Regions from separate parts of the Lysinibacillus sp. NPDC094177 genome, predicted to be linked through region 2. Evidence: riboswitches for the same ligand, from Rfam matches in the RefSeq annotation. Region 2 holds a riboswitch; the other holds the start of a gene.
What was found. A riboswitch is a leader RNA that binds a small molecule or an ion and turns the genes downstream of it on or off. The one in region 2 is predicted to bind cobalamin.
Positions count from the first base shown of each region.

Region 1: another riboswitch for cobalamin. It lies ahead of ACQKNC_RS12040 (ATP:cob(I)alamin adenosyltransferase); the one in region 2 lies ahead of ACQKNC_RS00755 (energy-coupling factor ABC transporter permease).

Region 1 is NZ_JBNNTW010000006.1:85,999-90,186, forward strand. Features, by position in the region: gene ACQKNC_RS12030 (tyrosine-protein phosphatase) at 1-408, opposite strand, end outside; gene ACQKNC_RS12035 (helical backbone metal receptor) at 752-1,714, opposite strand; gene ACQKNC_RS12040 (ATP:cob(I)alamin adenosyltransferase) at 1,716-2,258, opposite strand; cobalamin riboswitch at 2,460-2,662, opposite strand; gene ACQKNC_RS12045 (glutathione peroxidase) at 2,951-3,496, opposite strand; gene ACQKNC_RS12050 (hypothetical protein) at 3,704-4,188, opposite strand, start outside.
Region 2 is NZ_JBNNTW010000001.1:149,369-153,556, reverse strand. Features, by position in the region: gene ACQKNC_RS00770 (energy-coupling factor ABC transporter ATP-binding protein) at 1-387, opposite strand, end outside; gene cbiQ (cobalt ECF transporter T component CbiQ) at 384-1,157, opposite strand; gene ACQKNC_RS00760 (energy-coupling factor ABC transporter substrate-binding protein) at 1,163-1,435, opposite strand; gene ACQKNC_RS00755 (energy-coupling factor ABC transporter permease) at 1,437-2,183, opposite strand; cobalamin riboswitch at 2,501-2,685, opposite strand; cobalamin riboswitch at 3,106-3,290, shown strand; gene ACQKNC_RS00750 ((2Fe-2S) ferredoxin domain-containing protein) at 3,429-3,800, shown strand; gene cobJ (precorrin-3B C(17)-methyltransferase) at 3,805-4,188, shown strand, end outside.

The sequences.
Region 1 (4,188 bases), on a different contig from region 2:
TTGAATCGTTGCCATTAACTCCTTGAACGAGGCATTATTAAAAGGCATTTGTGCGTAAAATTCTCGGAATATCTCTGGGCTTACAACCTTATAAAAATCTTTCCCACCAGTATTTGTAGGCATCTCAAAAGCATGATTTCCCTTTGCTGGTATTTGAATATTCTTGGCATACGGGAATACCGGATTAGGATTAGTTTGAGCCTCATGGTTGTCTCGATAATCAAAAATTGTTTTCACACCTAGTGTTTCAAAAAGCTCCTTATCTGCTTTCGTCATTTTACCAAGCGCTGCTGAACGATAAATCAAACCATTCTTAACAGCACGCCCATCTCTCGACTTATAACCACCCATATCACGGAAATTATAGACTGCCTCAAACGGAATAATCTTCATATCAAACTGTTTCACTCACTGCACCTCCCTCTGTTAGCAAGCATTCTTATCTCTATTTTATAGAACAATTCGATATAATACCAATATTCACACTAGGAAATGTCATCACTACTTAGAGCTTTAAAGGTATTTATTTGAGCGCTTCTTTGTCGGAGCGGAGCGGGTGGCCATATTATCTGATCACCTCTCACTCTCACCGAAGTAGAGCAGTTATCCACTCTTCCCGATCACTTTTCCTTCCAAGCGGAGCGGGGTCAAGGAATCTTCACAGTGAAGTGTTCACACTACCAGAGTAATTACCTAGTTAAAAAAGCTGCCCTTTAAAGGACAGCTCCAAAATTCTATTTTTCCATATAGACTATTTAAATAACTCAGGGTATGCGGCTTTTGCTATTAACTCAACAGCTTCGCCAATACGTGGACCTGGGCGGTTCGAAATATCAGTATCTATATAGTAAACTGCTTTATTTTGAATGGCAGTGATTGAATTCCATCCATCACGAGAAAGGATTTCTGCCGCTGGGTCTTTCACATAGTTTACTGTTGTTAAGATGACTTCTGGGTTTTTCGCAATGACATCTTCCTCAGATACCTTTGCCCAGTTTTGGAGATCAGCAAAAACGTTCTTTACATTTGCAGCATTTAAAATCTCTTGTTGGAACGTACCAGAACCTGGTGTATATAAGTCTGGCTTTGGACTAATTTCTAAGTAGATATTTTTCGGTTCTTTCACATCTTTGACTTTCGCTTGGACTTCCGCAATTTTAGCTTTAATATCTTTATCTAACTTGTCGCCTTTATCTTTGATTCCCATTACCGTTGCGATTTGTTGGATATCCCCGTAAACATCATCAAATGATTTAGCTGATTGAATGGCAAACACTTTAATACCGGCAGCTTCGAGACCTTTTAAGGCATTTAAATTTTCATCATCGCCTCCAGTCGTATAAGCAATAACGACATCTGGCTTTAACGCTAAAATACGCTCACTATTGAATTTTACAGTATCAGAAACACGCTCAATTTTTTGAGCTTCTTCTGGATACGAATCATACTCAGTTGCACCAACGATTTTATCACCCACACCTAAAGCAAATAAAATTTCTGTATTACTCGGCTGTAATGAAACAATAGTTTTAGGTACGGCATCAAACTCTACTTCTACGCCACGGTCATCCTTAACTTTATAGCTAGTTTTCTCTACTTGTTGATTTTCCTTAGAAACAGCATCTTTATTAGTATCCTCTTTCGCACCACAGCCAACTAATACAAGTGCCAGCATCAACACAGAAAGCCATTGAAGTTTAAACATTTTTTTCATTTCATTGATTCTCCTTTTTCTTTTTCATCGGGTATGACTTACTAATAAACGGTATTTCGGCAATACCAGCATGCCGATTCATATAGACAGCCATTACAAAAAAAACATTGGCTAGCAATCCTAAATAATCAAAAAGAATAGCTGGTACTTCTCGTTCTTCAGATACTTTGTGCAAAATGCGATATGATTTTTTCGCCTCACTACGGCATAAATGTAATGCAGTGGCAGCCTCTGTTCCTTGAGGTAATACAAAGTTCTGTATTTCTTCCTTAACATGACTAACATAGAAATCATAGCGATTACTTAGCCAAGTTAAATCATCTTCGGTTACCGCTAATTTACCTCGGACTGAGCCATTTACATGGTAAGCCATTGGCAAAATGGCTAATAAATCATCCGCTACTACCTCTAACGTTTCTTTTTTCACCGCTGTCAAAGCGACGCCAATATGTGTTGTAAGGCTATCCGTTCGAATTTCAAAATCTACTGTTAATGCCTTTTCACGCATAAATGGATAACAAGAAAAACGTGCATCTTTTTTCAAATCTAAGTCCCCGCTTTCTTTCATGAAAAATTCTTACTTTATAAACACCCTTGGATCTCATCAGGTGAATTAATAAGTGCACATAAAAAAACGCTGTTCCCACTCCTAAGGAAACAACGAAAATAACATAAATAGTGTGTCGTATAGACACGTCATAGCCTATGTATTTGCCGCATATTCTCCTAGCTTCCGAAGAGTTATCTATACGTTCAAACAAAGGTCGGTCTCCTGGCTTGTACAGTTTATTCAATCACGTTGTGAGTCATAAAAAAACCTTCCCATCAAATAATTCGACAGTGGTATATCTTTATGATTCCTGTACTTACAGTTGCGGAAACAGCTTCGGTTTTTCACCGAATTCCCGATTATGCTATAGTTTAGCACCCTTATTCTGCAAGAATTATTCACTTGTAAAGCAGTTTAACATATATTGATAGGAAAAAATAGCTTTGAAATGAACGGAAAACAAATGAATATGAACAATAGTAAGCCCTTTTTCTACAAAGCTATACAAAAACATTCTCTATTCTGATTTCAATGAGAGTTAAAGTTATGGCTCTTCACAATATGTACTTGACTGCACATTCCATGTAGGAGGAAGCTTTCCGTAAATTTAGTCTAATCCTCCCTCCATATACTTTCATCGACCAACTTTTTTAATCAAAAACGGATTTTAGTATTGATCCAAGGTTTTATAAGATTCTTTCAATAGCTCGCTCAATATCAAGCTGTGAATCTGTAGGTTCGAAGCGGGCAACTGTTTTACCATTTGTATCTATTAAAAATTTTGTAAAGTTCCAGCGAATATTACGACCGTCTAAAAAACTAGGTGCAATTTGGATAATTGCTTCTGCCAGCATTTTTTCCTGCATACTTGCCTTGCCGAATTCGCGATAGTCTATCTCGTGCTTTAAATAATTGAATAATGGGTGTGTCGCATCTCCATTGACCTGCACCAATTCAAAAATTGGGAATGTTACACCATAGTTGATTTTACAAAGTTGTGTAGTTTGTTCGCCATCTTCAGGATTTTGATTATCAAATTGATCACAAGGAAAACCTAATACAACAAAATTATCTTTCTCATATTTGCCATACATTTTTTGTAAGTCTTCGAATTGATATGTAAAACGGCACTTGTTTGCTGTATTAACAATTAACAGCGTTTTTCCTCGATAAGTTTCCATTGATAATATTTCACCATTTGGCTTCTTTACTAAATAATTATAAATACTCATTATTTAACTCCTTTTACTTTTTCATATATTATCAGGTGTGTTATTAACCATTTTGAAGACAGCATTTTCCGCTAAGGGCATCAAAAAAAATCCTATTATCGGTCAATAATAAACCTATTTTTTCCTAATCAACACGCCTGGATATATTATAAACTAATTCTCTATTAACGAAAGAATTTTCATAAAAAAATAGCCATTCCACGAGTTTTAATGGATGGCTTTCATATATTTTCTTTTGCATTTAACATCTTGTTCTTCATCAATTAAACGCTCCGCAATTTTTAGTAGCTTCGGGTCTTTCGTCTCATCGAATAGCTTTTTAAAGGATACAATAATATCATAGCGTATTAATGTCGGGTGCTTTTCATCTAAGCATATTTGAAATCTTTTCGCCAAATATGAAACGACTAAATCTCTTTGTACCTGCCCTGCTAAGCCTATTTTCCAAATTGCCTGCAAAGTATGCCTCGCAGTTACTGTTTTTTCATCATACGTTACTGCCCAAATCTTTAAAAAGTCCTCCAAAACCCTTTCTTCAGGATCACTTTTTGCTGCCAATGCGCATAAAAATTGTGCAGCACTTGCACGCACATGTCCATTTTTGTATGTAAGTGCCTGAACAAGTTGTTCCCAAACTGAATATGTCCAATCAACTGGTTCCTGCATAATTTTCATTAATTCTTCATATGATT
Region 2 (4,188 bases):
GGTTTGAGCGACAGCCCATGTAATTTTTTCTTCAATTTTTTCAGTTGTCCAGCCAAGATTTAATGGTCCGAATGCAATATCTTGCTTCACTGTACCAGAAAAAAGCTGGTTGTCAGCATCCTGAAATACAATACCAACCTGTTGACGTAATTCTTTTAATGCTTTTCTACTATAATTAAGTTCTTTGCCACAAAATGATATACTTCCAGCAGTAGGTTTCAAAATTCCATTCAGGTGTTGAAATAATGTTGATTTTCCAGCCCCATTATGACCAAGTAAAGCGATTTTTTTCCCCTTAGGAATCTGAAGTGTAATATCTGTTAAGGCATGAGTTCCATCTGCATAAGCGTAGGATAAATGTGTTAATTCAAAATATAAGTCTATCATCGGAAAAAACCTCCATAAATGATGAGGAGTATAAAAATAGCAGAAATACCTAGCCAGTTTTTCATGCTATAGGGAACATTCTCCTGCCAATAGACAGTTTCGCCACCACGTGCTTCCATCGCATTGTTTAACTCACGACTTCGTTGGAACATCTCAGCAAGTAATGCTGCAATCAGCATTGATACTGAACGAAGCCACTGCATAGGGGAGCTGTATCCTAGACGAGCCTGCTGGGCAAGATGAATTTTTTGCATACTGTCTAAAAAGATAAAAATAAACCGATACGTTAGCTCTACTAACTCTACAAATAGAGTAGGAAGTCGCCATTGTCGTAGGACGTAACAAATAGATTGGACTGAAGTCGTAAGAATTAAAAAATACAAACAGCTGATACTGCCAAGAACGATGAAAAAAAGCTGTTGTGCTGTCACGAGGCTCGCACTGCCGATAAAAATCGTCCAACTATTAAGTGAAAATGACCAAATGTGCGTTGGTAGCGTGCTAGTTGATTGGGTTATAGAAATTAAAATTGATACTAAACTTGATAGTAAAAAGAATCCAGGTAGCAATAGTAATTTTGCATAATATTTTGTAGGGATTTTTGCGCCTAAAATGATAAAAGCACTCATCACAATAAATGTAATGAGTGATATTCGTTCATCTCTCATGATAAGCGACAATAAAAGTAGTCCAAGGGATAACGTCATTTTTTCTAGCGGATGAACAGTCGCTAGTTTGTTCATATAAGCATACTTATCAATGAGTAACATAGCGTTTAACCTTCTTTATGTTTGCCGCGCATTAAGCCGATGAAATAGCCGATAAATCCAGCGCCAATAGCAGCTTGTAGTGCGAATAATAAGCTTTCAATTTCACCACTTGGTGGCTCCCATAAGCTTTCAAACCATGGCTCGTAGCTTGCATCTATTTCACTAATCGCTGCTTCCGCTTCGCCATCAGCACCTCCGAATTCTGCACCTTTTTGAATAAATAGGGGAACGATTGCTAGTAACACAACAATTGCTAAGAGCAGTAAGTTTTTTTTCATGTTAGTGAGCCTCCTTTGCTGAAAAAACACGTAAAGCTTTTAATTCACTGACATTGTATTTTTTCAGGAAGTTCATAACGATCACTGTTAAAATTCCTTCACTAACAGCAAGAGGAATTTGCGTTAATGCAAAAATACCAGCAAACTTTGTGAATGAAGCCATAAAGCCTCCGACCTCAGAAGGGAAGGCAAGTGCTAATTGTACAGAAGTGACAACATATGTACCTAAATCACCAAGCATCGCTGCTAAGAATACAGCTACTGAAAATGATAACCCCATTTTTTGAGAGCCCTTAAAAACATAATAAGCAATAATAGGACCAGCAATTGCCATAGAAAAGGCATTAGCACCTAAAGTTGTAAGTCCACCATGAGCTAAAAGTAAAGCTTGGAATAATAATACGATTGTCCCGATAACACTCATCGCTAATGGTCCAAAAAGAACTGTCCCAAGCCCAACTCCTGTTGGGTGTGAGCAACTTCCTGTTACAGAAGGTATTTTTAAAGCTGATAGCACAAAGGCAAAGGCACCCGAAAGACCTAATATCATTTTTGTTTCAGGATTTTCATCAATTGTTTTTCGAATAGAACGTAATCCTAAAATAATAAATGGAATTGATACGACCCACCAAAAAATTGCCCATTCGATTGGCAAAAAGCCCTCCATAATATGCATCGCAAATGCACGATCTGGCACGAATAAAAATGCCAATAAGAAATAACTAAGCTTCCAACCTGAGAGTTTCAAAAATCTCTCCTCCTCACATTAAAATTATTCGAATTAGTATGCGATCAATATAATTTCGCCTTGGCGTAATTGCGTCCGAATTTTGAATTGTGCAAGCACAATTCATTCCTTTCAAAATCCGTGACATCCGCCGGAGTTTTTTTCATTCAGTAGGTGTTTTGGTCCAGTTGGAACCATATCTGTACTCATCTACTACCTTGAGATGGAGTCTCTTCTGAATGAAAAAAAGCACTTCTCCCTTTGGGGGAAAAGTGCATAGCTAAAAAAGTAAATAAGTTCTAATCTGCTAAGCCGCACACCCATCCTCGTAGGTTGAAACGATCACATATTTTTCGGCAGGTCTCCTGGCTTTAGTTCAACGTTTTATAGGCCTTCCCATCCTTTGGACAGTGACATTATCTATAAAACTCCCTAGTACAGTGGCGGGACCGCGCCGGATTTGAACCGGCTTCCCTTTTAAGCGAAATGCTGAACAATTCGCACCGAAAAAAGATGAAGTTGTGAGATTTCACGACAAAGTGTAACATGGTTTTCCATAAATATGCTATACTTTTTGTGAAAAAATTTTTAATTTAGTCTCTATGTCGAAAATTCGGATAAATAGAAAATGGATGTCACATTTTTCTAAAAATAATTAATAAAAATGTCACAAATTAAGAAAGAAATATTGAAATTTTAAAAAAATAAGCTATGATAGAAACAGTTTTATCAAAATCAATTATGCCGCCGCATAATTGCGTCCGGAATCGGCTTTGTGCTTAGGCCTGCGTGATGCAGGTCAGTTAGCCGTTATCGCATGGATGCGATGATCTTAGGCTAACATCCTTTATTGAACTCCTTTCCGATTTTGTGACATCCGCCGGAGGCTTTAACTTCTTTCAGCGGATGTTTGGATACTTGCTGAAAGAAGTTAAAACTAAATTCATATAAAACGTCCATAAGTGCTTGAATATTTTCAAGATAATAGGGAATTCGGTGAAAATCCGATACAGCCCCCGCTACTGTAATAGCTGATGAAATCGCAAAGGCCACCATATAAAAAATGGGAAGGTGCGAAAGTAAAAAGAAGCTTAAGTCAGGAAACCTGCTTATGTGATGCTGCATGCAAACTTTTCGGAGGGAGAAGTTGAAGCGAAAGCGAGTACCCTTATATATTCGTTTTTAATTGGCTTCTACTAAACCTTTACTCTTCGTCTAGAGTAAAGGTTTTTCTTTTTCCTAAAAGCAAATGAGGGGAGAACGACTATGACAACTTGGAATTTAGAGGGGATGAAAACACATCTTTTTATTTGTAATGGTAGTAGCTGTATGAAAAAAGATGCGGAGGACATTACACAGGCAATCCGTGATGAAATACAGTTGCTGGCACTTGATAAAGAAATACATACAACGAGGACTCGATGTAATGGTAGGTGTAAGGATGCTTGTGTTGTCATTGCTTATCCTCAGGGGAATTGGTATCGCGTGCCGACAACGGAGCATGCGAAGGCACTTGTGCAAGATTTAAATCATGAATCGTTACATAATGAGCATGTCTTTACATTGCGTGAAGGTTCGTTACAACGTACAGCACAGACAACAGCCATAAAAGGTATTGAAAAGGTGAAAGAGGGGTAACAAAATGGCGCAAAAAGGTAAGATTTTCGTAGTTGGCTTTGGGCCTGGAGATTTTAAACATATTACGAATCGTGCTGTGGAGGCACTACAACAAAGTGATATGATCATAGGCTATAAAACTTATGTTGAACTTATTCAGGATTTAGTTAGCGCAAAGTCGATTATTAGTACTGGTATGACAGAGGAAGTTTCGCGAGCACAGGAAGCTGTGCGTCAAGCGGAGGCTGGAAGTGTTGTATCGGTTATTTCCAGCGGTGATGCTGGTGTATATGGAATGGCAGGATTAGTGTATGAGGTTTTAATCGAGCTAGGTTGGACGGAAGCAACTGGTGTCGAGGTAGAAATTGTTCCAGGTATTTCTGCTATTAATTCGTGTGCAAGTTTACTA